Regions from separate parts of the Psychromonas sp. psych-6C06 genome, predicted to be linked through region 2. Evidence: riboswitches for the same ligand, from Rfam matches in the RefSeq annotation. Region 2 holds a riboswitch; the other holds the start of a gene.

Region 1 (12,361 bases), on a different contig from region 2:
TTATGTTAACTTTGGAGATGCCTATTATCAGTTTTACTCTACAGTATCGTTAGACATTGTTGCCCATGAAATTGCACATGGTGTGCTAAGTCGTATTTCACCCCTAAATATTTTTCAATCAGAGCTGAGCCCCGATGCGCGAACTGTGCATGAGGCTTTTGCGGATATCAGCGGAGTAATGGCAAAATATGAGTTTACCGGTAGCAATGATAATTGGATACACGGTGAAGCAAGCCATGGCCCAACTCGTCAATTAAACCAGATTCAAACAGAAGTTAATGCGGTTGCTAGTTATTTAGATTATGACGATGCACAATCAAACTATTATTTACGCATAGGGTTAATAACTTACCCATTCTATTTGCTATCAAAAGAGTGGGGGTTAGAGCAGGCATATGGTGTTTATATTAATGCAGCTAAATCTTGTTGGCCAACTACAGTAACACTGCCACAAGCTGCGCAATGTATTAAGCAACAGGCTGGCCATGCTGGTTTATCGCAACAGGCGGTGGTTAACGCCTTTAAATCGGTGAAAATTAAGCTCTTTGAAGAGGGCGTGTTGAGCCATTTTAGCGCAGAACAATTTAAGCTTCGTGTTGAATTTAAAGATACCAGTCAAACCAGTCACCAAGTGACGCAGTGGCATTGGGATTTTGGAGATGGCCAAGTGTCTGATCAGCAAAACCCTGAACATACCTATACGCAAGCTGGTACTTATCAGGTTAGCTTATCGGTGACAGACCCATCACAACCACAGGCGTATGCTCAAGATAGTTTTCAGCGCACGCTGACTATCAGCGATCAATACTGTGCCATAAATTCGATGCCTGCAGATAACCAAATTACTGCTGTGACGATTAATGGTATAGATATGGATTATTTTGCTAACGAGTCCGATTATACAAATACGCTGGTAGATGTTAGTGAAGATAAAAGCTTACTCATTGATATCAAGGGAGATACTAATTCAACCTTAACAGCAATCACTTGGAAGGTTTGGCTGGATCTTAACGATAATGGAATTTTTGGTGATCATCCTGAAGAGCTTCTTATCAATGAAACCACTGAAGCATCGCAACCTTATCAACTAAGCAAACTGCTTAATCTATCCTCATTAGCAAACGATCAAACACCTAAATATATGCGCATATCTGGCGAATATAGTGCTATTACTTCGCCTTGCTTTTCGACTCTTGGTGAAGCGTTGGATTTAAGAATAAATTGGTAATTGAATAAAAGGAAACTAGAAATGAAAATGAATTATTTTGTATTTGGCACCAACAATATGAACGCCGCAGTTGAGTTTTATGATCTTATTTTTAAAGGAGGTGAGATGACAAAGCTAAACAATGAAGGCCGAATGACGCTATGGGCCGGGACTGATTTTTTCTTTGCGCTCGCTGAACCCTTTGATGGCAAACAAGCTACTGCCGGCAATGGCACTATGGTTGGTTTTAATGTTTCAGCATCGGAAGTGAAACGTTTGCATCAGCTTGCATTAAGTATTGGGGGGACTGATGAAGGAAAACCCAGTATCCGTTCAGATAGGTTCTCCGCTTATGTGCGAGATTTAGATGGTAATAAAATCTGCTTTTTTGAATAATGATATCAGCCACTAAATACATCGAACTTGAGTGGCTGAATTGCTCTTATTTTTGATATATCGCTTCTAATTCAGCAGAAAGAATATCAAACACACGTCTCACCCTGAGACTTGTTCGTAACTCTTGATGGCAAACCAACCAAACAGGTAGCGTCATAACTGGCCCCATATATTCAAATGCGCGTGTTAGTTGGGGCTCTGCATCACCCATCTGTTCCGGGAAAAAAATCAAGCCTTGCCCCTCTTTACACAACTCAAGTTGTAACAATTGAAAAGGGGTAATAATTGGAAAATTTTGCTTAGATAAGTTCCAGCCCTGCTGATTAAGGATATCGGTAACCGCACTACTACGATCAAAGCCAATCAATTGGATGTTGTGCAACTCAGAAAAGTGACTTATTTTCGGTTGTGATGCGATATACGTTGCACTGCCATAAAGCCAAATAACTTCATCGCCAACCTTTTTGGCAATCAAATCATTTTGTTTAGGGTGAAAACTACGAATTGCAATATCAGCTTCACGGCGCTTTAAATCACTCGGTTCATTGGTGACCACCACTTCAATGTTAATACCAGGCTCTATCAGGCGTAACTTAGTAATGATTTTCGGTAACAGATAAGCTGCCGTTAGCTCGCCAGCAGAGACGACCACCGTCCCCTCGATTTGTTGTGATTTTCCGCAAGCAGCTAACGAAAAAGCTAAGGCCGCATCGCCCATTTCTCGTGCATGTGCTAACAATGATAAGCCACTTTCAGTTAACACTAAACGTTGTCCGACACGCTCAAAAAGAGTGATATTTAATGCACTTTCAAGTGCGCCAACTTGTCTGCTGAGGGTCGGTTGTGTCGAATTTAATGCTTTAGCGGCTGCGGAAAGTGTTCCCTCTTCAGCGGTCACTAAAAATGCTCGAATATGGTTCCAATCAAAGTTTAAGGAATGCCAGTTCATACAATTATGTATACCTATAATGTAAATGATGAAGTATTAATGTTTATATTGTATAGATAAAATTGCACCACATGAAATTATTTAAAGGGAAAGAGATGACAACACTTGTCGTAGGTGCCAGTGGTGCAACGGGGCGTTTACTGGTTGAACAACTATTAGCAGTGAATGAACCTGTAAAAATAATTGTGCGGTCATTATCTGCTTTACATGAAATTTTACCGTCCAATGTATTACAAGATGAACGCTTAAGTATCACTGAGGCAGATATTTTGGACTTAACAGAAGAGCAACTCATCAAACAGGTTAAGAATTGCCAAGTGGTTATTTCATGTTTGGGACATAACTTAACCTTGCGAGGAATGTTTGCCTCTCCTCGTCGTCTAGTGACACAGTCTGTGCAACGTTTAGTGTTTGCCATTCGACTCTGTTCGCGACAAAAAGTACCGGTTAAATTTATTTTAATGAATACAACTGGAAACAGGAATCGATTGGCAGGGGAGAAAGTCTCTTGCTTAGAGGCGCTAGCAATGTGCTTAATTAGAGTATTATTACCGCCACATGCTGATAATGAGTTGGCTGCTGATTATTTACAAAATAACTTACATCGGTTGCATAATATCGAATGGGTGGTAGTACGGCCTGATAGTTTAGTTAACAGTGATGTAGTGAGCGAATATGATATTTACCCAAGCCCTACTCGAAGCGCTATTTTTAATGCAGGTAAAACCAGTCGTATTAACGTCGCCCACTTTATGTGTCAGTTAGTCATCAATAAAGTACTTTGGCGACATTGGAAAGGGCAAATGCCAGTGCTTTATAATACGTTTAACTAACGCTTAATAAGCAATGCGAAACAGTGCTACAACGTCAGCGCTTTTCCCGTTAAATCATCTGGTCGGCTTTTGGTGAGGCGATTATTGCGTATCAAGTTCAATACGATCTCGGCCATTTTCTTTAGCTTTATAGAGTAGCTCATCTGCACGACGAACTATTGAATCACTGTTGTCGTTCGCTTTGCGAATGACGATGCCAACACTTAGGGTAATAATAATATCGTTATCTTGGTGTTTGATAGGCATCGATTTCAAGCGCTGTTGTAAACGTTCTACAAAGGTTTTAGCTCCCATTAAATCGGTCGATGGGAAAATAGCGAGGAACTCTTCTCCTCCCCAGCGACCGTAAAAATCACCTTCACGGCTCATTTTATTAATAAGATCCCCAAATAATTTTAAAGCTTGATCGCCAACATGGTGGCCATAGGTATCATTCACTACTTTAAAATGGTCGAAATCAAAAATAGCGACCGACATAGAAAGGTTATAACGGTTGCTGTTAGCGAGCTGTTTTTGTAACGCTTCATCAATACTGCGTCTGTTCGCAATTCCAGTGAGCATGTCTGTATTTGCTAACAACTCCAACTGCTGTTGTGCTTCCTTTAGTGCGTTTAAGTCATGGTTTCTGGCTATTTCGTGTCCGACCCATTCTGCAAATAAACGCACTAATTCAATATCTTGTTTAATAAAAGGGCGGGTAGGCTCTGGGCTAGAGAAGTTGAGCGTGCCATAGCGCTCTCCATCGACAAAAATTGGTGCACCTAAATAAGCCTCGAGACCAAAGTTACTAAAACAGGGATGCGATGAGATATGGCTTTTGGAAACACAGTTGAACCCTTGGACATCATTCGCGAGATAAACATGACTACAATAGGTGATCCCTAATTCAAACTCCATGCCGATCTCTAAGGCATCATCGGGGTGAACGGCTTGCTTAATTGTGTATTTATCACCTGTTATTTTGCTGAAAATAGCAATAGGTAGCGCAAATTGTTCACAACCTAATTTTAGAATAGCGTCAACGCGCTGGGTGAAATCTAAGTGTCGAGACGAGGTAATTGTATGCAGCTTGCCAAGCGTGTCTTCAGCTTTTAAACGGTCGGACTCGTCCATAATAGAAGCAACGTAAAATAGGATTTTTCCTGTTTTATCTTTAACTGGCCCACCTGTGGTATAACCTTTAAAAATTCGTCCAAATTTACTTTTATACTCAATTGCGTAGGTTTCATTTGAATATTCTGCTAAAGGATTAAATCGCTGCCTACCCTGTTTTTCATGATCACTGGGATCCGCATATAACACCTTGGTACTGCTGTTATTTAACTCATTATGCGAATAAGCAAACAACGTTTCTGCTGCTTGATTCATGGTAACAATTTTGCGGTCAACAGAAGCCAGAATATAGGCTGTAGGTAAGTGCTCAAATACTAATGTGAGCGTATTTATATCTAGCTCTGATGTTAATTCTAGTGGCTCTGACTTCACATGAGCTCCTTTACTAATGGTAATGACTTGCATTTAGTATTGCTTAAGCCACTAAGATGTCAAATAGCCCCAACCAATGTAATTTATTCGAAAAGGAGCTGCTTCTTTTTATTCTGTGAATTACGATTAGTTTACAATTCCATTTGACTGAATAGATAGGATCACGTTATTGTTCGGCCTCCTTTGGATATCGTGTTTAAAAACGATGCATTTATTAGCAGTAATAAGTGTTTGGGAACTTGGTCAAATACCAAGGCTGCCCCCGCAACGGTAGAGTGTTTGTAGCAATATAAATACTAAGCCCGGATACCAAACCATTGGATGATACATGCACTTGATGCATGTACCGTGGTGTTGCGGAGGGCTTCACCGGTTGGTTATTTTTTTGATATACAAACGCATTCATATTTTTAAATGCATTAAAACGATTGCCATCTCCTCCACAACTTCGCCTGTAATTTAATCAGACGGAGCTTTATCTGTGTTCACTTTAAAAAAAACTAATACCTTAAAAAGACTATTTCGCCCCCTTACGCTGTCATTGTGCTGTGCTTTACCATTGTCTGCACAGGCTCATTTTCAGATGCTTTATACCCCTGAATTATTGCGCGACAAAGGTGGAGAGATAAGTTTTAAACTTCCTTTTACACACCCCGCTGCCAGTGGTCATGTCATGAATGTTGCTAAGCCACAGGCATTCTATGTGATCAAAAAAGGCAAACAAACAGACTTAATCAACACCATTTCGAATATCGAATGGGCAAGCTCAGTTGATAAAGGTCTTGCCTATCAAGCTGATGTCACGCTACGTGGCTTAGGCGACTATGTGTTTATCGTGCAGCCTTCTCCCTATTTTGAAAAAGAAGAAGATATCTATATTCAGCAACTGACTAAAACCATTGTAAATGTTGGCAACCTGCCTACAGATTGGAACCAAGACTTTGGTTTAACAGCTGAAATTGTGCCTTTAACTAAACCCTATGCGATTTATGAAGGTGGTATTTTTAGTGCCGTGGTTAAGTCTAATGGACAGCCTGTGCCCTTTGCTGCAATCGAGGTTGAGTTTATGAATTACACCCCTGATATGCAAAGCAATGCCTTTGCCAAAACACCCACCATGACACCACCTGCAGATGTTTTTGTTACCCAAACTATCTATGCCGATGCTAATGGTACCTTTCACTTTTCGCTACTAAAAGCGGGGCAATGGGGATTTGCTGCTTTAGGTGTAGGTGAACAAAAAACCTACAAAGGCAAAGAGTTATCGCAAGATGCTGTGATTTGGGTGCAAGCAACCAAGTTGCCGTAACGCATAAAAATAAGCCTGTTGCGGGACTTATAGCAAACGGAATAAATAGATGATCGATTTTACTGGTTGAAATAGCCTACCCCTGTGTTGAAAGTTGAGTAAAGGTAATAACCATTTACATTAACTTTCGCTCTGGAGTGGGGTCTTCGCCACACAAAAATTTAGAGCATATTATGATTCGATTGCTATCAACAACGCATTAGCAACAGGCTTTTTCATGATTGAAAAGGGATATTTATGCATATTGTTGATGGTGCTTTAGCTGCCCCCATTCTGCTTAGCGGTGCTGTATTGGCGATCGCCGGTGTTTATATTGGCTTGAAGAAAATGGACTATGAGCAGCTCCCATTGGTGGGGGTGTTAGCTTCGGTTTTTTTTATCGCGTCTTATATGCATTTACCGCTTGGTTTTTCGAGCGTGCATCTGATCATGAATGGGTTATTAGGTATTTTGCTCGGTTGGGTCGCTTTTCCGGCGCTACTTGTTGCACTGCTCTTACAAGTTATCTTCTTTGGATTTGGTGGCTTGTTAGTGCTTGGTGTGAACACCTTCAATATCGCTTTACCGGCGGTGATTATCTATTACCTTTGTGGCCCAGGAATTCGTCATTCAAGTGCCAAGGTAGCTGCTATGTGGGGCGCAATCGGCGGTGCTGGGGCGATTATCCTAACCTCGGTGATGGTGGCATTTTCATTGGCGCTGTCCGGTGAATCTTTTGTCTTGGCAGCTAAAGCCGTATTGCCTGCTCATATCCCTATTATGGTGTTAGAAGGGTTTGTTTCTTACGCTGCCGTCTACCTTATTCATACCGTAAAACCCGAATTTATTACTAAGGAAGTTGCTCAATGAAAATCTTTTTCGCATCACTGTTGATGCTGTTTATGCCTTCAACGTTAGTTGCCCACAATGTCGTTGGTGGTGTTTATGCCAGTGGCGCTGTGATTGAGGGCGAAGCAGGTTTTTCAAATGGTTCGATGGCGCCAGAAGGTTCAGTAGTGAAAATTTATGATAAAAAAGGAACCCCGTTAGGGGAGGTGTTAACGGATGCCGAAGGAGGCTTTAAGTTTACTGCGCAAAAACGTATTACACATGTGTTTAAGGTAAATATGGGAGCAGGGCATGGTTTAACGCTACAGCTCCCTGCGAGTGAACTACCTGATAATTTAAGCCCAACGCTAGTGACTAAAAAAAGCCCCCAAGTTGCTCCGACAAAGAGTGTGTCGGCTACACCTTCGATCTCTAAAATCGATATAGAGAAGGCGGTCGCCAAACAGATAAAACCTTTGCGTCAAGAGATTCAAGCATTAAAAGAGAAGGCGGGTTTGCGCGATATTATTGGTGCTATTGGTTACATTTTTGGCCTACTTGGCTTAGTGGCCTTCCTTCGTGAGCGCAAACTAAAAGCGAAGCAAACATGTCACAAGGCTTAGAGCACAGCTTAACCTCTTGGTCTGGGCAAGCACTGAAACATGAAGCCTCTTGGATTGATGCTGTCGATGCACGCGTGCGTATTTTATGCAGTGCATTTTTTGCTCTCGTGGTGGTTTCTAGCCCTCATTTTTTGCCGGTATTACTGGGGCTTTTTATTGCCCTTTTCTTAGTAAAAATAAGCCGCTTAAATATTAAGCGAGCATTGCGCCGAGTGGTGGCAATGGATCTGTTTATGCTGACCTTAATCTGTGTTTTACCCTTTACCACTCCGGGTGATGCGATGTTTAGTGTGTTTGGTTTAAGCGCTAGCTGGCAAGGGTTAGCGCATGCATTGCTAATCACCTTTAAAGCTAATGCCGTGTTATTAGTGCTCTTTTCATTGGTTGCGACCATGAGTGCATCGACATTAGGGCATGCGCTCGCGCACTTAAAAGTACCCGATAAATTGGTGCATCTATTGCTATTTATGGTGCGTTATTTAGATGTTATCAGTGATGAATATAAGAAGATGCGCCGCGCAATGCAGGCGCGTGCCTTTGTGATGCAGACGAATAGACATACTTGGAAAAGCATGGGCTACCTGTTTGGAATGTTATTGATTCGCTCAATAGAGCGTGCTGAACGTATTGCTAATGCCATGAAGTGCCGTGGTTTTTGTGGACGATTTTACCTAAACGATGAGCTTAAACTTAATCGAATCGATCGACAGTTTAGTGCCTTTTTTATCTGTTTTTTAGTGTTGTTAATAGGGCTTAATTTCTGATGGAAAATACAAACAAAGCGTTACTTGAAATCGCTAATTTAAGTTATGCCTATCCTAAACAAAACAAAGTATTAAATAACATTCACTTTGTCTTAAATCGCCATGAACGGGTTGTTATCAATGGTGATAATGGCGCAGGTAAAACGACGTTATTGCATTTAATTGTTGGTCTTAAAAAAGCCAAGCAAGGCGAGATTATTGCCTTTGGCGAACATTGTAAAACTGAAAAACAGTTTAATAAAATGCGCGTCAAAGCAGGGTTGGTATTTCAAGATCCTGATGACCAACTATTTTGTCCGACGGTATTAGAAGATGTGATGTTTGGCCCCCTTAATCTCGGTTTTAGCAAACAGCAGGCGATTAAAAAATCATTACAAACCTTAGATAGCTTAGGTTTGAAGGGCTTTGAATCTCGAATTACTCATCAACTCTCTGGTGGCGAAAAGCGTTTAGTGACCTTAGCTAGCGTGTTAGTGATGCAACCTGAAGTATTGATTTTAGATGAGCCAACCAATGCATTAGATGAAAAAGCAAAAATACGTTTACTTCATGTGTTAAAAGCTTTGCCTCAGGCGATGATTATTATCTCTCACGATAAAGACTTTTCTCGTCAACTGGCAACACGTGAACTGTGTTTGCATGAAGGTCGGTTAAGCGAGTCTAGTTGCCAGCGTAACCTCATTGAAGCGGTGGCGTAATGAAAAACAGTCAACCAAGCAGTGATCTATCATTCCCTTTCTCAGCGGTACAGGGGCAAAATGTCTTTAAGCTGGCGTTGTTATTAGCAACGATTAATCCTGCCTTAGGTGGCGTATTAATATCAGGGCCACGTGGTTGTGCGAAATCGACATTAGCAAGAGCAATCGCAGATCTTCTTCCGGTAAAAACGGAACTGCCCCCTGCATTTATTACCTTGCCACTCGGTGCTAGCGAAGAGATGTTGATTGGTAGTCTCGATTTAGAACAGGTTTTACAGCAGAAATCAGTACAGTTTTCACCGGGATTATTAAAAAAAGCTCACGGTGGTGTATTGTATGTCGACGAAGTCAATTTGTTGCCTGATCACCTTGTGGATCAGTTACTTGATGTCGCCAGCAGTGGTGTTAATCGGGTTGAGCGTGATGGTGTTAGTCACAGTCATGATGCGCGTTTTACTTTGATAGGCACAATGAACCCAGATGAAGGGGAACTAAGACCGCAGTTAAAAGATCGTTTTGGATTGATGGTTGAATTAGACAATCGTTACAGTGTGCAAGAGCGGGTCAACATCATCACCACACGGCAGGCTTACGAGCAAGATAAAATCGCTTTTTGTCAGCGCTATCAAACTCAGCAATTACAATTACAGCAACAGATCAGTGATGCCCAGCAACGCTTACCACAGGTCAGTTGCGATCAAGCTTGTTTGCTTGAAATTGCCACACGTTGCCAGCAAGCAAATGTTGAAGGATTACGCGCAGATATTATGATGCATCGCGCTAGTTTGACACATGCTGCATGGTGTGCGCGAGATGCTGTGACGCTGGAAGATATTCAACAAGTCGCGCCTTTGGTACTGCTGCACCGCGAGCAACAAAATGGCGATGCCTCTGGCCCTAGCAATAAAACACCACCCCCTGAGCAGGGCGGTGGTTTTTCTCGTCCGCCACAGGCAAATGACCATCAATTACCTAGCCATCAATCATCTAATGATAAAAATGAGGCACCATCAGCGCAGTCACAAACCTCGCAGGCGGGTGAATGGGGAGCAATGCCTAATAATAACGGAGAAGCACAGCGAACTGATACGACGCAAAACATAACGCTGCCTGAATACCAATATACCCCGCTAACAGAAGCTCTAAAACCTGAGCAATACCTCGCCTTTCATGCAAAGCAGGGGGCGCTGACCAACAGTGTGGGATATAAAAAATCATCACTTATGAGCAGTAAACCTGACTGGTTTAGCACCTTAAGGCAGAGTGTCGGAGAGTGGCCACCTAAACGTTTAGCGTTTAAAAGGCTTGCTCTTGGTGAACAAAAATTGCATCTGATTTTGCTCGATACCTCCGCTTCTACACTAACCCATCAGCTTTCTTCTATTGCCAAATCGGTAGTGATGAAAATTACCGATAACGCGTATCTTCGTCGTGACAAATTGAGTGTATTAGGTTTTGGTAATGACCATGTAGAAACACTTATAAAAGCAGGGCGGGCACCTAAAAATGTACAACATAAACTCGATAATCTCTGCGCGCAGGGGGGCACGCCGTTACGTCTTGCATTGCACCAAGCACACAAACAGATAACAAAATTACAGCAACAGTTTCCGGCTATTTCGCTGTGTTGTTATTTGATAACGGATGGAAGAAGTCGCGTTAACGTTGATGATTTAAAACTGTCTGTGCCGACCTTGCTGGTGGACATTGAAAAAGCGCAAATAAAACGCGGCCGTGGCAAGGTACTCGCGCAACAACTAGGGGCGCAATATGTTGCGTTACAGGCATAACAATGAGTAATAATAAGCAAGCCAGTTGTCCCGCACTGTTTCTGGCAGCCCCTGCATCAGGGCAAGGAAAAACCACTATTACCGCTGCTATGGCGCGTTACTTTTCTGAGCAAGGTTATCGGGTGCGGGTCTTTAAAACTGGCCCAGATTATCTTGACCCGCAAATATTAGCACAGGCCTCCCATAGCCATGTTGAGCAGTTGGATATGTGGATGGCAGGTGAGCAATATTGCCAGCAAAAGCTTTATGAAGCAGCGCTTGAAGCGGATCTTATTTTAGTCGAAGGGGCAATGGGCTTATTTGATGGCGAGCCTTCTAGTGCCGATTTAGCATCACGTTTTAATATCCCCGTGGCGATTGTGATGGATGTTAAAGGGATGGCGCAAACGGCAGGGGCCATTGCTATCGGCTTAGCAAATTACCGAGCAGGCAAAGAAGAGCAGTTTAAATGCGCTGGTCTTATTGCGAATAATTGCAGTACAGATAGGCATGCACAATTAATTCGTGAGGCGCTTTGTGAGCATTTACCCTTGCTAGCCTGTTTGAAAAAAGATGATCATATTGCACTGCCTGAGCGTCATTTAGGGCTCGTGCAGGCCAGTGAAGTTGCCGAGCAGTTAGAACAAAAATTCACGGATGGATGTGATTGGTTAATAGATGGTGTGGAGCGGGCACAGTCGCATAGCCCGCTTCTTGCTTTACCTAAGCCCGTCGATTTTTATGCTACACAAGCGATTGACGTTAACTTGTTAGGCGATAATAAGTTAGGCGGTAAAAAAATTGCGATTGCCCGCGATAACGCTTTCAGTTTCATCTATCAAGCGAATACCCGTTTATTAGAGCAGATGGGGGCAAGCTTAGTTTATTTTTCACCGCTCTCGGATAGCACACTCCCAGAGGCGGACGCATTATGGCTACCCGGCGGTTACCCCGAGCTATATGCAAAGCAATTGGCTGAAAATTATCCGCTACAGGAGCAACTGAGACGTTTTTATCTGGCAGATAAACCCATTTTGGCTGAGTGCGGAGGCTTCTTATATTGCCTACACGAGTTAGTGGATTTAGAAAATCAGCATCACCAAATGTTAGGTCTGCTTAACGGGAAAGGTTCGATGTCGGGTAAGCGTGGATGTCAGGGGATGCAAAAAGCGCGTTTACCAGAAGGGGATGTTCGTGGTCATGCACATCATCGTTCGCGTGCCATTATGTCCTGTGATGCGATCGGCTACGGGCAACGACAACGTCACCCCGCTCCCGGTGAAGCGATCTATCGAGATAAAAAACTGACGGGAAGTTATTTACACCTGTTTTTCCCTTCTAATCCTGCTGTGATTGCAGATCTTTTTTTAGGCAACTTACAAGCGGTTGATCGTCAGCAACTTAGCCAGTGGGAAAACTATCAATCGCCACAAAGTGCGTCTGTGGTGGGTGGTTAACGACTATGTGGCCTGAATCGAGCGAAAGCCAACAACCATTACGAAATGGTTTAACCACAGGAAG
Region 2 (12,361 bases):
ATATCCAGAGGGGAATTCAACGCCCCCTCTTTTAACTCTCTATCGCTAAACACAAAGAGTATTAGCCACCCTATGACACAACCATTATCTGCAGCACAATATTTAAAAAAGATTCTTTTAGCGCCTGTTTACGAAGCGGCTATCGAAACGCCTTTACAGCCAATGAATAAACTTTCTCAACGCTTGAATAATCACATACTCTTAAAACGTGAAGACAGGCAGCCAGTTCACTCTTTTAAATTACGTGGTGCTTATAATAAATTAGCCAACCTTTCTGATGCACAAAAACAGTGCGGTGTCATTGCAGCCTCGGCAGGTAATCATGCACAAGGTGTAGCGATGTCAGCCCAAAAAATGGGAATTAAAGCAACTATCGTGATGCCTAAAACCACACCAGATATCAAAGTCAGCTCCGTACGCGCCTTTGGTGCAAGCGTGGTGTTACACGGCGATAGCTTTGATGCTGCCAGTCAACATAGCCAACACCTTGCCCAACTGCACAATTACACCCCCATGCATCCTTTTGACGACAGTGATGTAATCGCTGGCCAAGGTACTATAGGCAAAGAGTTAATACAGCAAAATGCCCACCTTGATAAAATTTTTGTTCCTGTCGGTGGCGGTGGTTTAGCGGCCGGAATTGCTGTTTACATTAAACAACTCCTTCCACACATCAAAATAATTGCCGTTGAGCCCGAAGACGCGGCTTGCTTAAAAGTCGCACTCGACCATGGTGGCCCGATCACCTTAAGCCGTGTTGGTCTTTTTGCAGATGGCGTCGCGGTAAAAACCATCGGTACTGAAACCTTCCGTTTATGTCAGCAATATATAGATGAAGTGATCACCGTCAGTAGCGATGAAATATGTGCAGCCGTAAAAGATATTTTTGAAGATACTCGCGCAATTGCAGAGCCCGCTGGCGCACTTTCTATTGCAGGATTAAAAAAATACAGTCAACAACATCAACTTGAAGGTGAACAACTCGGTGCCATTTTAAGCGGTGCAAACGTTAACTTTCATGGTTTGCGTTATGTTTCAGAACGCTGCGAATTAGGTGAGCAGAAAGAAAGTATTATTGCTGTGACAATTCCCGAAAAACAGGGAGCCTTCTTAGATTTCTGTAATGAACTAGATAGCCGTGCGATCACTGAATTTAACTACCGCTTTAATTCACGTAAAGAAGCCAATATATTTGTCGGCATTCGCACACCAGAAGGAGCTTCAGAGCTATTAGAACTAACCGATAAACTTATTGAAAAAGGTTATGCCGTTGCCGACTTGAGCCATGATGAAGTGGCAAAATTACATTTACGCTACATGGTTGGTGGCGCGCCTGTTGAACACCTGAAAGAGCGCTTGTATAGTTTTGAATTTCCAGAGCATCCCAACGCCCTACTTAAATTTTTGAATATGCTTGGCACTCATGCCAATATTACCCTCTTTCATTATCGTAATCATGGCGCGGCTTACGGGCAGGTATTAGCAGGGTTTGAGATTGAAAATAATGATGTTACCGCATTCACCGAATACTTAAACGCACTCGGTTATAACTATAAAGATGAAACTGATAACCAAGCATACCGCTTCTTCTTATCAAATAAGTAATAGGAATAAAGTCACCGATGATCCCGAGTAAACGCATAAACCGTCTTTTTAGACGTTTTGCACGCCGCATGAGTTGGCCTGCAATGTTCACTTTAGTAGTCGCACAAGCACTGATCACCTATCTACTGTTTTATCTAGCGGGCGAACATGAGTTAGTAAGCCACCCATTGCAGTTTATCTATTACAATATGGTGGTCGTCTCAACAGTTGGTTTTGGTGATTTTAGCCCCGTTACCCACGCAGGAAGATTAATTGTTTCCTTTTGGCAGATCCCATCTGGCTTAATTATCTTTGCCTCTTTTATTGGTAAAGTAACCCAACTCTTTATAAACATAGCGAGAAGAAATATGAACGGCACCAATGACTTTTACCATTACGATGATCACATCTTGCTATTATGCTGGGATGACCATTCAACAAGACAAATAGTGAAGCTCATTCTTGGTGATAAAAAACGTCAGAAACGACAAATTTTACTCTGTGTTACTGATGATATTAAAAATCCTTTTCCAGATAATATGGATGTTTCCTTTGCAAGGTTACGCACTTTTTCCGATAAAAAGGAATTAGACAGGGTAGCAATCAGTAAGGCTAAAAGGATTATTGTCGATGGGAAATCAGATGATGAGACGCTTTCAATTGCACTCAGCATTGCCACCTTTGCCGCGAAAGATGCCAATATTTCTGCGCATTTCTTTGATAAAACCAAAGCGCAATTGCTTAAAATGCACTGCCCACATATCGAGTGTAGCATCGATAACAGTGCCAAAATGATGGTACGTAGCATGCAAGATCCAGGTTCAAGTCAAGTTACTGAACAGCTTTTATCTACTTTAAGTGGAGCAACGCTGTACTGCTTACAACTCCCTGAACTTGATAAAGAGCTCACCTTTGGAACCCTCTTTAATAACCTAAAAGAAAATTATCAAATGACATTAATCGGGCTTAGTTACTTTAAAAATGGCGATGATATGCAACTTAACCCTGCTTTGGATCTGCCTATAAAAAATGGATGTTATCTTCATTATATCGCCCATGAACGTATTGATGCCGAAGCTATTAGCTGGCAGAGCATTTAGCCGTAGACAATGGAATTAAGTATGCGTTCTACATTTTGCGCAGTAAAAGTGACTTAACTTAAGGTCAAATTAGACGTCAATACTTGTTTCCTTTTCGAAAACCTCAACGAAGCGATACAATACCGTTATTTCCGCGAATTTCGGCGTTAAACCATCTACCAATAACCAGTTATTACGACGATAATTTGCCTTGAACTACGCAAAACTAACGGCACTGTTTTATAAAAGTAGCAACATCATGATTTTAAAAGCCATCACGCTTCGATTTACCAGAATTGAGTTAAAATAAGCTACTGATTTATTATCAATAATATCTATTTTTGTTTTTTTAGTTAGAATTAAAACTAATTTAACATTCCTGCAACGTGAGTATTTATGGCTAATACATTTTATCTGCTACTCCTACTATTATTTTCTTCTTCAAGCTTCGCATTGCTCGATCTTAATATGAGTCGTCAAAAAAGCTTAACCCCAGCAGCAACAACACTACATCAAGCGGTAAGCGAACTCCCTGAGCTACATTTTTTAGATCAGCAGCAGCAAAAAGCAGTTGATAACTTATTGGTGCGTGTATTAGATGAACAGGCTAAACAAATTAATTATTTTAAAACCGAGTTGATTGCATACAAAGCCTCACCAGACTCAGCACAAGCATGGAAAAATGCCCAAAGAGGATATTACTCTACCTTAAGCCTTAGTCATGATAAGCAAAAATTATTGTCATTGAGTAGCCCGCCAATTAGAGACTTGGTTACCGGGTTTGGCCCTGAGGGGGTAAGACAATTTAAATCTGAACTTTATCTGACAAGACTAAATGTAGAGTTTTATTTACACCAAGAGATACGCGCCTTTAAACGTTTTGTAGAAGATATTTTTATCTCACCTATCCCCGTACTTGTGGTTATTTTTAAAGTATTCATGCTTCAAGTTATTATGTTTTGGTGGTTACGAAATAGTAATCGTTTTATTACGCTATTGCGCGATAAGATAAGTAAAAATGGACGGTCTACCAACCTCTGGTTACATTTGCTTTGGTATGTCGCTCGTGCACATCGTGCCATTGCATGGCTCATCAGCATCACTTTATCACTGCGTATCATTGCTCAACTCCCTAGCTTGCAACATCTGGTGTTCTTAGAGATCTTTACTTGGTGGATTTTAGGTGGAGCCATCGCGGTAAGTTTTATTCTAGAGTTTGCTTATCAGCACAGTCGCCGATTAAGCAAAGCAATAATCACATTGCGACTTTCTACTATCCGTTTATATGTATGGGGATTTATTAGTACAGGGCTTATTTCGCAAATTTCAGAGATGACGCTAGGTAAAGGGACAATCTATGCGTGGATATCCTCATTAATTTTCTTTTTCTACTTGCTCTTGACTCTCTATTCGCTTCATAAATGGAAAGCCTTTATTTTTGAACGTTTAGCGACAAAAAAAGAGCAACCAGCCTTAGTAAAGTGGGCAAATGATAACAAGCAACGCTGGATATTTGCCAGTTTAAGTACCGCGATAGCCGCTAGTTGGCTTATTTTACGCACTCTACAACATTATCTGATTGATCTCTTATCGCACTCACAATTGTTTAGCCATGCTCTTGCTTACCTTTTCCGTATTGAAGTTGCTAAGCAAAGCGAAAATGAAAGTGAGCAACTGCACCTCGAAGCCATTCGAGGGGAAGAGACTTTTAGTTATGTACGTCCCGGTAGTGCAGACAGTTTGCTAATCCCTGAATATGCTCAACAAAGTTATGATGCATTAGCCACCTATCTACTTAGTGACAAGCCTGCGGTTTGTGTCTTATCGGGAGAAAGAGGTGTGGGAACAACGACATTATTACGGCGTTTCTTACATGATGTAGATGATGCACAAGCGATTTATGTCAGTTGTCCACATGAGGGCTTTGATGCTCTAATGGCATTGATTTGTGAGCAATTAGGCCTGCCCGATTCCGGTGAGGCATTGTTGTTAACCCATCTTCGTAGCACCTCTAAATGTTATCTATTTGCCTTCGATAACGTGCAACGCTTAGTTAAACCGCAGGTCGGTGGTTTAGCACCTTTAATGCGGTTAACGAATTTATTACGTCAATCTAAAAATAGCCATCGCGCTTTATTAGCCATTGAAAAGTCTAGTTGGCGCTTTGTTGACAGGGCTAGAGGCGAGCGTTTGTTATTTGATTTAGTTGAGTTTTTACCTCGTTGGAAGGAAAGTGAAATAAGCCAGTTATTGGCTAGTCGCATTACAGATAATGGACAATATGCCCTCTCTTTTGATGGCCTCGCACTACCAAGGCAATGGGAAAAAGATGAATTAAGCGAAGATCAACGTGCCTGCCATGGTTTTTATCGTATTCTTTGGGACTACTCCGATGGTAACCCAACGGTCGCCTTACGCTTTTTTAGGCGCTCATTGTTTAAAAACAGTGAAACCAATACCGTTCAGGTACGTCTCTTTCAAATACCTTCTTCAGAAGGATTAGAAAAAATGCCGAAACCTATGCTGGCCGTTTTACGCTCTATTGTGCAACTAGAAGTGGCTTCTCCTGAAGAGTTAACTGATTGTACACGCTTGAGTATTAATGAGGTGATCAGTACATTGCGCTATTTTCAAAGCCGTGGCTATATTGAGTGGTCGGGTGAAAAATTACGAGTTTCCGATTTATGGTTCCGTAACATAACAAACATCTTACATCGTCAACATTTACTGGTGAAATAACATGCTACGTCATCTATCAATAATACTTTTTATAATCGCTTCTCAAAGCGTTTCGGCAACTGAATTAGATACAGCCCCCCTTGATAACCTACAAGACTTTGCCAGCTTAATTCGTTGGAGTGGCGTTTTCGCATCACTGATTATTATCGCTTGTGCATGGTTACTATTGCGTTTTATCGATTCCTTAGTCTCCAACATTGGCGATCAATTTGTGCAACGCCGAATGCTCTTACAAAAGCTACAATCGTTTTTTCAATTCTTCGTTTATATGTCTACTGCCGTGAGTGTCTTTATGTTGAGCTTTCGTGTTGATGAGCGAATTCTTGCTTTAATCGGCGGTACGATTGCGGTATCAGTTGGCTTTGCTTTGAAAGATCTGACCGCTTCTTTTGTCGCCGGATTAACCATCATGATTGATCGTCCTTTTCAAGTTGGAGATCGCGTTACTTTTGAGGGGCATTACGGTGACATTGTCGCAATCGGACTGCGATCTGTACGCATGAATACTTTAAATGACGATATTATTACCATACCAAATAACAAGTTTTTGAATGAGGTGGTAAGTAGCGGTAACTACGGTGCACTCGATATGCAGGTAGTGATCCCTTTCCATGTAGGCCTTGATCAGGACATCACATTAGCACGTGAACTAATTCAAGAGTGCGCTTCTTCAAGCCGATATATTCACTTACCAAAACCAGTCGTTGTTTTAGTGCAACAAACGATCACAGATAACTACTTAGCGATAAAACTGACTTGTAAAGTGTACGTGGTAGACACTAAATATGAAAAACTATTTGAAAGTGATATCACCCTACGTGTTATGAGTGAATTTAGAAAACATAATATTTTGCCACCAGCGATTGCGGTAAAAACAGCTTAATCATAAACATTATGATGAAATTGATTTTTTATTAACTTGTACCAATTTATCAAGCTTAAGCAAATTAATTCAAGGTATTGTATAGCGAATCAATACCTTACTTGTCAGCAAGTGAAACTATTTCATAAGGGGTATAAAATAACTTCATCGGGATTGATTGACAGCGCGCCTTAAATTCCTATAATCGCCCTCTTTATGTGTATTAGCGTTTAGTAATACTTAAATGGGAAGCATGAGTAAGCATGCACTGCCCCCGCAACTGTGAGCCTTTTAAATATTTAAAGGCAAGTCAGATACCAGCATAAAAACGTCACTTCCAGTTCACGGGTTGGTTTTCTGGAGCGTAAATAACTTTTTATGCATTACTCATTTGTATATGGCTAAAAATGTTGTCCCCATGCTTGTGGCGAACAAGAGGAAGTTTTCTCTCTGTTGCTGTCATAGCCTTAAAAGAAAACTTCCAAAATATTTTTATTAAAAGGAAGTTCCATGTTTACCCATCGCTACACACCTATCGCACTCACATTATTTAGCTTATTCAGTGTTCAAGCATTGGCTGAAGAAAGCCTTCAAACCGATGACAGAATGAATGTGTTAATCAGCAAAGGTTATAGTACTCCGGCTGCAACCACTCAAAATTACAGTGGTGATACCGTAATTAATATTGTGCCAACCAGTAACGATATTAATAAACCACTAGACCAATTAATTGCCGAAAACTCACCGGGTTTTGTGCATACTAATTCAGGGACTTCAAAGCATAATTCAAACAACTACCATCGCGGTCTTTCTGATAAATATACCTTGTACCTATTAAATGGCGTAGCCTTCCCAACCTCTACACTGGGCAGTCAAAACCTACCCGACATTCCGATCGAATCGATTGCACTTATTGAGGTGATCCGTGGTGCACAAGCATCGCTATATGGCTCAAACTCACTCACTGGTGTGGTTAATATCATCACCAAGACAGGAGATGAACGTGATGCACAAATTAATATTAGCGGTGGCTCACACAACACAGGACGACTAGGTGGGGTTTATGCTGATAATTTTGGAAAATTTCATTTTATGACATCATTGGAAGTCGATAAATCAGACGGTTATGAGTTTATCGAAGCCTCGGATGAAGATTTTGGTTATCAAACTTACTCAATGAACACTTATTTGGCCTATGTTAATGAGCATAATCGATTCTCTTTAGCGCTGATTAATGGCACATCTGATCTTGAAATATATGAGTCTTACCCGAGCGCAGGGAAAGCAGAAACCTCGCAAGATTCGCTACAGTTAACTGGTAAATATATTCAGCGAATTAACCGCAATATCTCTTCTGAGTTAACACTTTCAGGCGCGAAAATTGATCTCAATGCGGGCCATCATAACTCTACAGATGTTGATAACTATGCAACTGATGAAGGGCTTGCACAATTGCATTTCAACAGCCAGTGGGAACAGGTCGCACTGAATTTTGGTGGTGAGTTTATTCATTCAAAATATAACTCAAATGAAAATAGCGAATCACGAGATCAAACAGCTGTCTACCTCGCGTTTAGTGCAGATGCCACTGATTACCTGAACTTCTCAGGCGGTTTACGTAACGATCACTATTCTGACTTCGGTGATGCTCTTACCTACTCAGCTGGCGTTGCATTATTTGACTTCGCGAATTTAAGCTATAAAACCTCTTTTACCGCTCCTTCATACAACGATCTTTACTGGCCAAACAGCGGTAATCCAGAATTAGAGCCGGAAGAGGGTGAAATGTTAGAGCTGGCATTGACTCATAACGTCAATACCGAAAGCGCGCATATTCCGTTAAAGTTGAACCTATACACAGGCTCCTTAGACAATAAAATTGAATGGGCTCCTATTTCAGAAGGTTCTTGGAATTGGTCACCCTTTAATATCGGTAAAGTGGATATCAAAGGAATCGAAGCGTATGCCCAATATAATGCACAGCAATTCATTTTTGATATTGCAGGATCATATACAGAAAGTATTGATAAAAGCACCAATGAGCAGTTAAAGAATGTGCCAGAATGGTCAGGCTCATCAAGCATTCAATATAACGCACCATTAGGCATTACACCTAAATTAAGTTACTCATATATTGGTAAACGTACTGGCTCTTATGGTGATTTAGATGAGGCTCATCTACTTGATTTTGCCATTAGTTATCAGGTCATCAAGCATATCAATCTTGGTTTTAGTATCAATAACCTAACCGATAATGATCAGACATTATATAGCGGGTATAATGCAGATGGTAGAACATTCCAGTTCACAATTGGTGCAAACCTGTAAGCGAAAGTTAGGCCAGCTGTATTAATAATGCGCTATGGCTAAAACATAAATTCGTACAAAAAAGGAGGGTAAATGAACAATTTCAAACTACTGTTATTTACCCTTTTTTTATTGCTATTAATCACCTTTGTACAAATCAAAACAGATCTTTTTGTCCTTTTTGAAGAGGGGACAGGTAACTTTACCACGCAAATAAATGGAGAGAATTACCCTAAGACACTCACTGATGTCACCGGCATTAGCTATCAGTTGACACAACCACCACAGCGAATTCTATCAGCAACATTAGTAACGGATCACATCCTTGCTGACCTTATCGATCCTGCACGTTTAGTCGCAGTCAGTAGTTATGTGGATTATCCAAGTCTCTCCAACATCGTTGGTTTTTACGATAAAAGCATTAGTCGCACCCAAGGTGAAATCGAATCGATGCTAGCATTGCAGCCCGACCTTGTCTTTGTTGCATCCTATAGCAACCCAGAAACCGTGCGTTACTTATTACGCAGTGGCATCGCCATCGTTCGCCTTAGCGAATTTAAAAGCTTTAACGATATTTTTAATAATATAAATATCGTTGCCTCCGTAACCGATACACAACAACAAGCTCAAGATGTCATTAAGCAGATACAAAACCGACTACAACATATTCAAAAACAGGTAGCAGATAAGCCCAAGCCACGGGTTTTATATTACGACATGAATGGCTATAGCGTCGGCGGGGATTCATTGATGGATGAAGCTATCACAATTTCCGGTGGGCTCAACGTTACCGCAGGTGTGCTACCCGATGGTGAAAATAGAATTAGTGAAGAACTTGCCATCTCATTGCAACCCGATGTCATTGTGATGAATCAATGGGTATTTAACCAAAATGAAGGGCAAGCATCTCCTGCTGAAATTTTAATGGCTAAAACGGCTTGGCAAAATGTCCCCGCCATTAAACATAATCGCGTATATGCAGTGCCCGGTACTTGGCTACGCAGCGTATCACAACACAGAATAAAAGGGGTAGAGGCAATTTCAAAATTACTGCATCCTGATATCACCCTGGCTCAAGAGAGTAAAAATGACTTATAAGTACATTACTATTCCCGTTATCTTTTCCCTATTAACTGCACTGTTTTTTGCATTATTAATTGGCGCGCTATTAAAAGGGCCAACCGATATTTCAGTGGCACAAATTGGCGATATTCTTAGTGAACGATTATTAGGAACCAGCAATCCGAACATCGTCGATTGGCAACGTAATATTATTATCGATATCCGCTTACCACGCGCCTTAATTGCTCTATTTGCAGGCGCTAGCTTGGCATTATGTGGTTTAGTGATGCAGGGTATGTTTCGTAACCCGCTTGCGTCCCCTTCCGTGCTTGGCGTTTCATCTGGCGCTTCATTAGGTGCAGTGATTGCTATTTATTTAGGGGCATCACTGTTTTCTGCTTGGGCAATTCCATTGTTTGCCTTTATTGGCGCAGGCATTTCTCTCAGTGTGGTATATCGCATTGCTTCCTCACGCGGGCAAACCAGTATCAGCACATTATTGCTTTCAGGTGTCGCAATCAGTGCATTGAATGTTGCAGCGATTTCATTACTACTTGCCCTATCATTAAGTAATTGGGATGTCGCGCGAATGATCATTTACTGGACCATGGGCGGACTTGATGGGCGAACTTGGGATCATGTATTGATCATATTACCAATTGTAGTCAGTGGTTTTATCGCTTTGCTATTTTACAGCAAACAGTTAGATCTATTGTTACTCGGTGAACATCATGCATTATCTGTCGGTGTTGATGTGCGAAGAACGCGTCGTAATTTACTCCTTATTAGCACAGCAATGGTTGGGGCATCGGTCTCTGTAGTGGGAGGAATCGGCTTCATTGGACTAGTGGTGCCACATATATTACGCCTAATATTAGGCCCTTCGCATCGTTACCTTTTACCCGCAAGTTTGTTAGGTGGTGCGATTGCACTATTAAGCGCAGATCTTTTCCTGAACACCGTCTTTAGTGAACAGGCGATTCCTTTAGGGGTAGTTACCGCTGCTCTCGGTGCTCCTTTCTTTCTTTTTCTACTTATCAAGCAACGTGTTACTACGGGGAACTTATAATGACGTCACCATTAAGCTGTGAACAACTACAGTTCTCATTTAATAAAAAGCCGATGATCAGTGAGATAAACCTTTCCTTCGCAAAGGGAGAATTTGTTGGGCTAATTGGTGCGAATGGCGCAGGAAAAAGTACCCTATTACAGTTGCTGTTAGGGCTGTTAAAAGCACAGTCTGGTAATATATTACTTTTTGGTAAAAACATTCAGCAGATAAAACGACGCGAAATAGCTAAACAACTCGCTTTTGTGCCACAGGCGATTGAGCTCCCCTATGCCTTCAGTGCACAACAATTGGTCGCCATGGGCAGAAACCCTTATTTAGGCGCTTTTGAACTAGAAAGTGAAGAAGATAAACAACTGATTGAAAAGGCAATGCAACAAACAGATATTAGCCATCTTAGTGATCGCTTAGTGAATACACTTTCAGGGGGTGAAAAACAACGCGTCATTATTGCACGTGCTTTAGCACAACAATCACCGACAATTTTACTCGATGAGCCGATTGCCAGTTTGGATATTTGCCATCAATTAGAAACACTGCAACTAATTCATTCATTGACCCGTGCAGGCAAAACAGCGATCACTGCATTACATGATTTGAATCTAGCTGCGCGCTATTGCGACCGGTTAATATTGATTGGAAAACGTGAAGACGGCATGACAACCATTATTAGTGATGGTACTCCAGAGCAAGTGTTAACCGTACAAAATCTCAAACAGCATTTTTCTATTCATGCAGATATCACAATGCAAAATGACAAAGTGCAGCTAAATAGTATTTCGCCATTGAAAACCATACCACCCCAATTATGTATGTGATCTAAGTATTGTGCAGGAAAATGACTTAACTCAATGCGAAATTTGATGTAAAAGATTGCACTCTCAAGGAAAACATTAACGAGGAGCTAAGCGATTTATTTCGTTTAGGATCACAACTGAGGTGTAAAAGGCGCAGCTAAAATAAACTCTTGTAACATGCCCTCTGCAACTTGAATATCATGACCGCGAGTTAGTACCGATACCCCGACACCTACTTTTGCACCTGTTTTAGCTCCATCACTGCCATTAATCAAACCACCAACTAAAGCGGACCGAGCAGTTTTTCCAGCGGTAGATTTAATCTCATTCTCTCCTGTACCAATAATGCTTTGTGTTTTTAGCGGGTACATTACATCATTAATGGTGATCTCGTTAAGTTCAAATTTTAATAACGCAGTGCCTGCAACACGTCCAGCCCTTTTCACATCAGTTAACACGCCATAAACATCACTACCTTTAGGGGCAACAATAATGTTTCCAACCATTAAATTACTCTCGAGTTTGGCGGTAAAACGCTGCCCAGCTTTATTTTGACGGCTATTAAAACCTTCACTTATTTTCACCATAAATGCGGAACCAGCAGGCACTGTTGCAATGCCTTGTTCGCTGGACTGTTTCTCAGTTCGAGAAACTGAAGCCTGTCTTTCAGTAACAGCATCGGATAGAACAATGCGACTCACTTGTGCAATCGGTAGATTCATCTCTATGCCATTCATCTCTAAAATCACTTTTTCTGCATCCTGACTTTTAATTTCCCCATCAAAAGTACGCCCATCTTTCAGCGTTACCGTATCAGCAAAAGTCTGTCCCATTGCGCATAAGACAAGCATTATTGAGAAAA

The links. A riboswitch is a leader RNA that binds a small molecule or an ion and turns the genes downstream of it on or off. The one in region 2 is predicted to bind cobalamin.
Region 1: it holds a riboswitch for cobalamin, as region 2 does, so the genes downstream of both, CW745_RS09690 (DUF4198 domain-containing protein) here and CW745_RS06825 (TonB-dependent receptor) in region 2, are expected to answer to the same signal.

The regions. Positions count from the first base shown of each region.
Region 1 is NZ_PIZM01000006.1:245,600-257,960, forward strand. Features, by position in the region: gene CW745_RS09665 (PKD domain-containing protein) at 1-1,228, shown strand, start outside; gene CW745_RS09670 (VOC family protein) at 1,250-1,603, shown strand; gene CW745_RS09675 (LysR family transcriptional regulator) at 1,650-2,552, opposite strand; gene CW745_RS09680 (NAD(P)-binding oxidoreductase) at 2,648-3,385, shown strand; gene CW745_RS09685 (diguanylate cyclase) at 3,467-4,870, opposite strand; cobalamin riboswitch at 5,066-5,203, shown strand; gene CW745_RS09690 (DUF4198 domain-containing protein) at 5,352-6,179, shown strand; gene cbiM (cobalt transporter CbiM) at 6,417-7,028, shown strand; gene CW745_RS09700 (DUF4140 domain-containing protein) at 7,025-7,609, shown strand; gene cbiQ (cobalt ECF transporter T component CbiQ) at 7,594-8,373, shown strand; gene CW745_RS09710 (ABC transporter ATP-binding protein) at 8,373-9,071, shown strand; gene CW745_RS09715 (AAA family ATPase) at 9,071-10,861, shown strand; gene CW745_RS09720 (cobyrinate a,c-diamide synthase) at 10,864-12,297, shown strand; gene CW745_RS09725 (cobalt-precorrin-5B (C(1))-methyltransferase) at 12,303-12,361, shown strand, end outside.
Region 2 is NZ_PIZM01000002.1:805,238-817,598, forward strand. Features, by position in the region: gene ilvA (threonine ammonia-lyase, biosynthetic) at 73-1,605, shown strand; gene CW745_RS06810 (potassium channel family protein) at 1,623-2,684, shown strand; gene CW745_RS06815 (ATP-binding protein) at 3,060-5,402, shown strand; gene CW745_RS06820 (mechanosensitive ion channel domain-containing protein) at 5,404-6,285, shown strand; cobalamin riboswitch at 6,464-6,605, shown strand; gene CW745_RS06825 (TonB-dependent receptor) at 6,775-8,592, shown strand; gene CW745_RS06830 (ABC transporter substrate-binding protein) at 8,665-9,669, shown strand; gene CW745_RS06835 (iron ABC transporter permease) at 9,659-10,702, shown strand; gene CW745_RS06840 (ABC transporter ATP-binding protein) at 10,702-11,520, shown strand; gene CW745_RS06845 (hypothetical protein) at 11,631-12,361, opposite strand, start outside.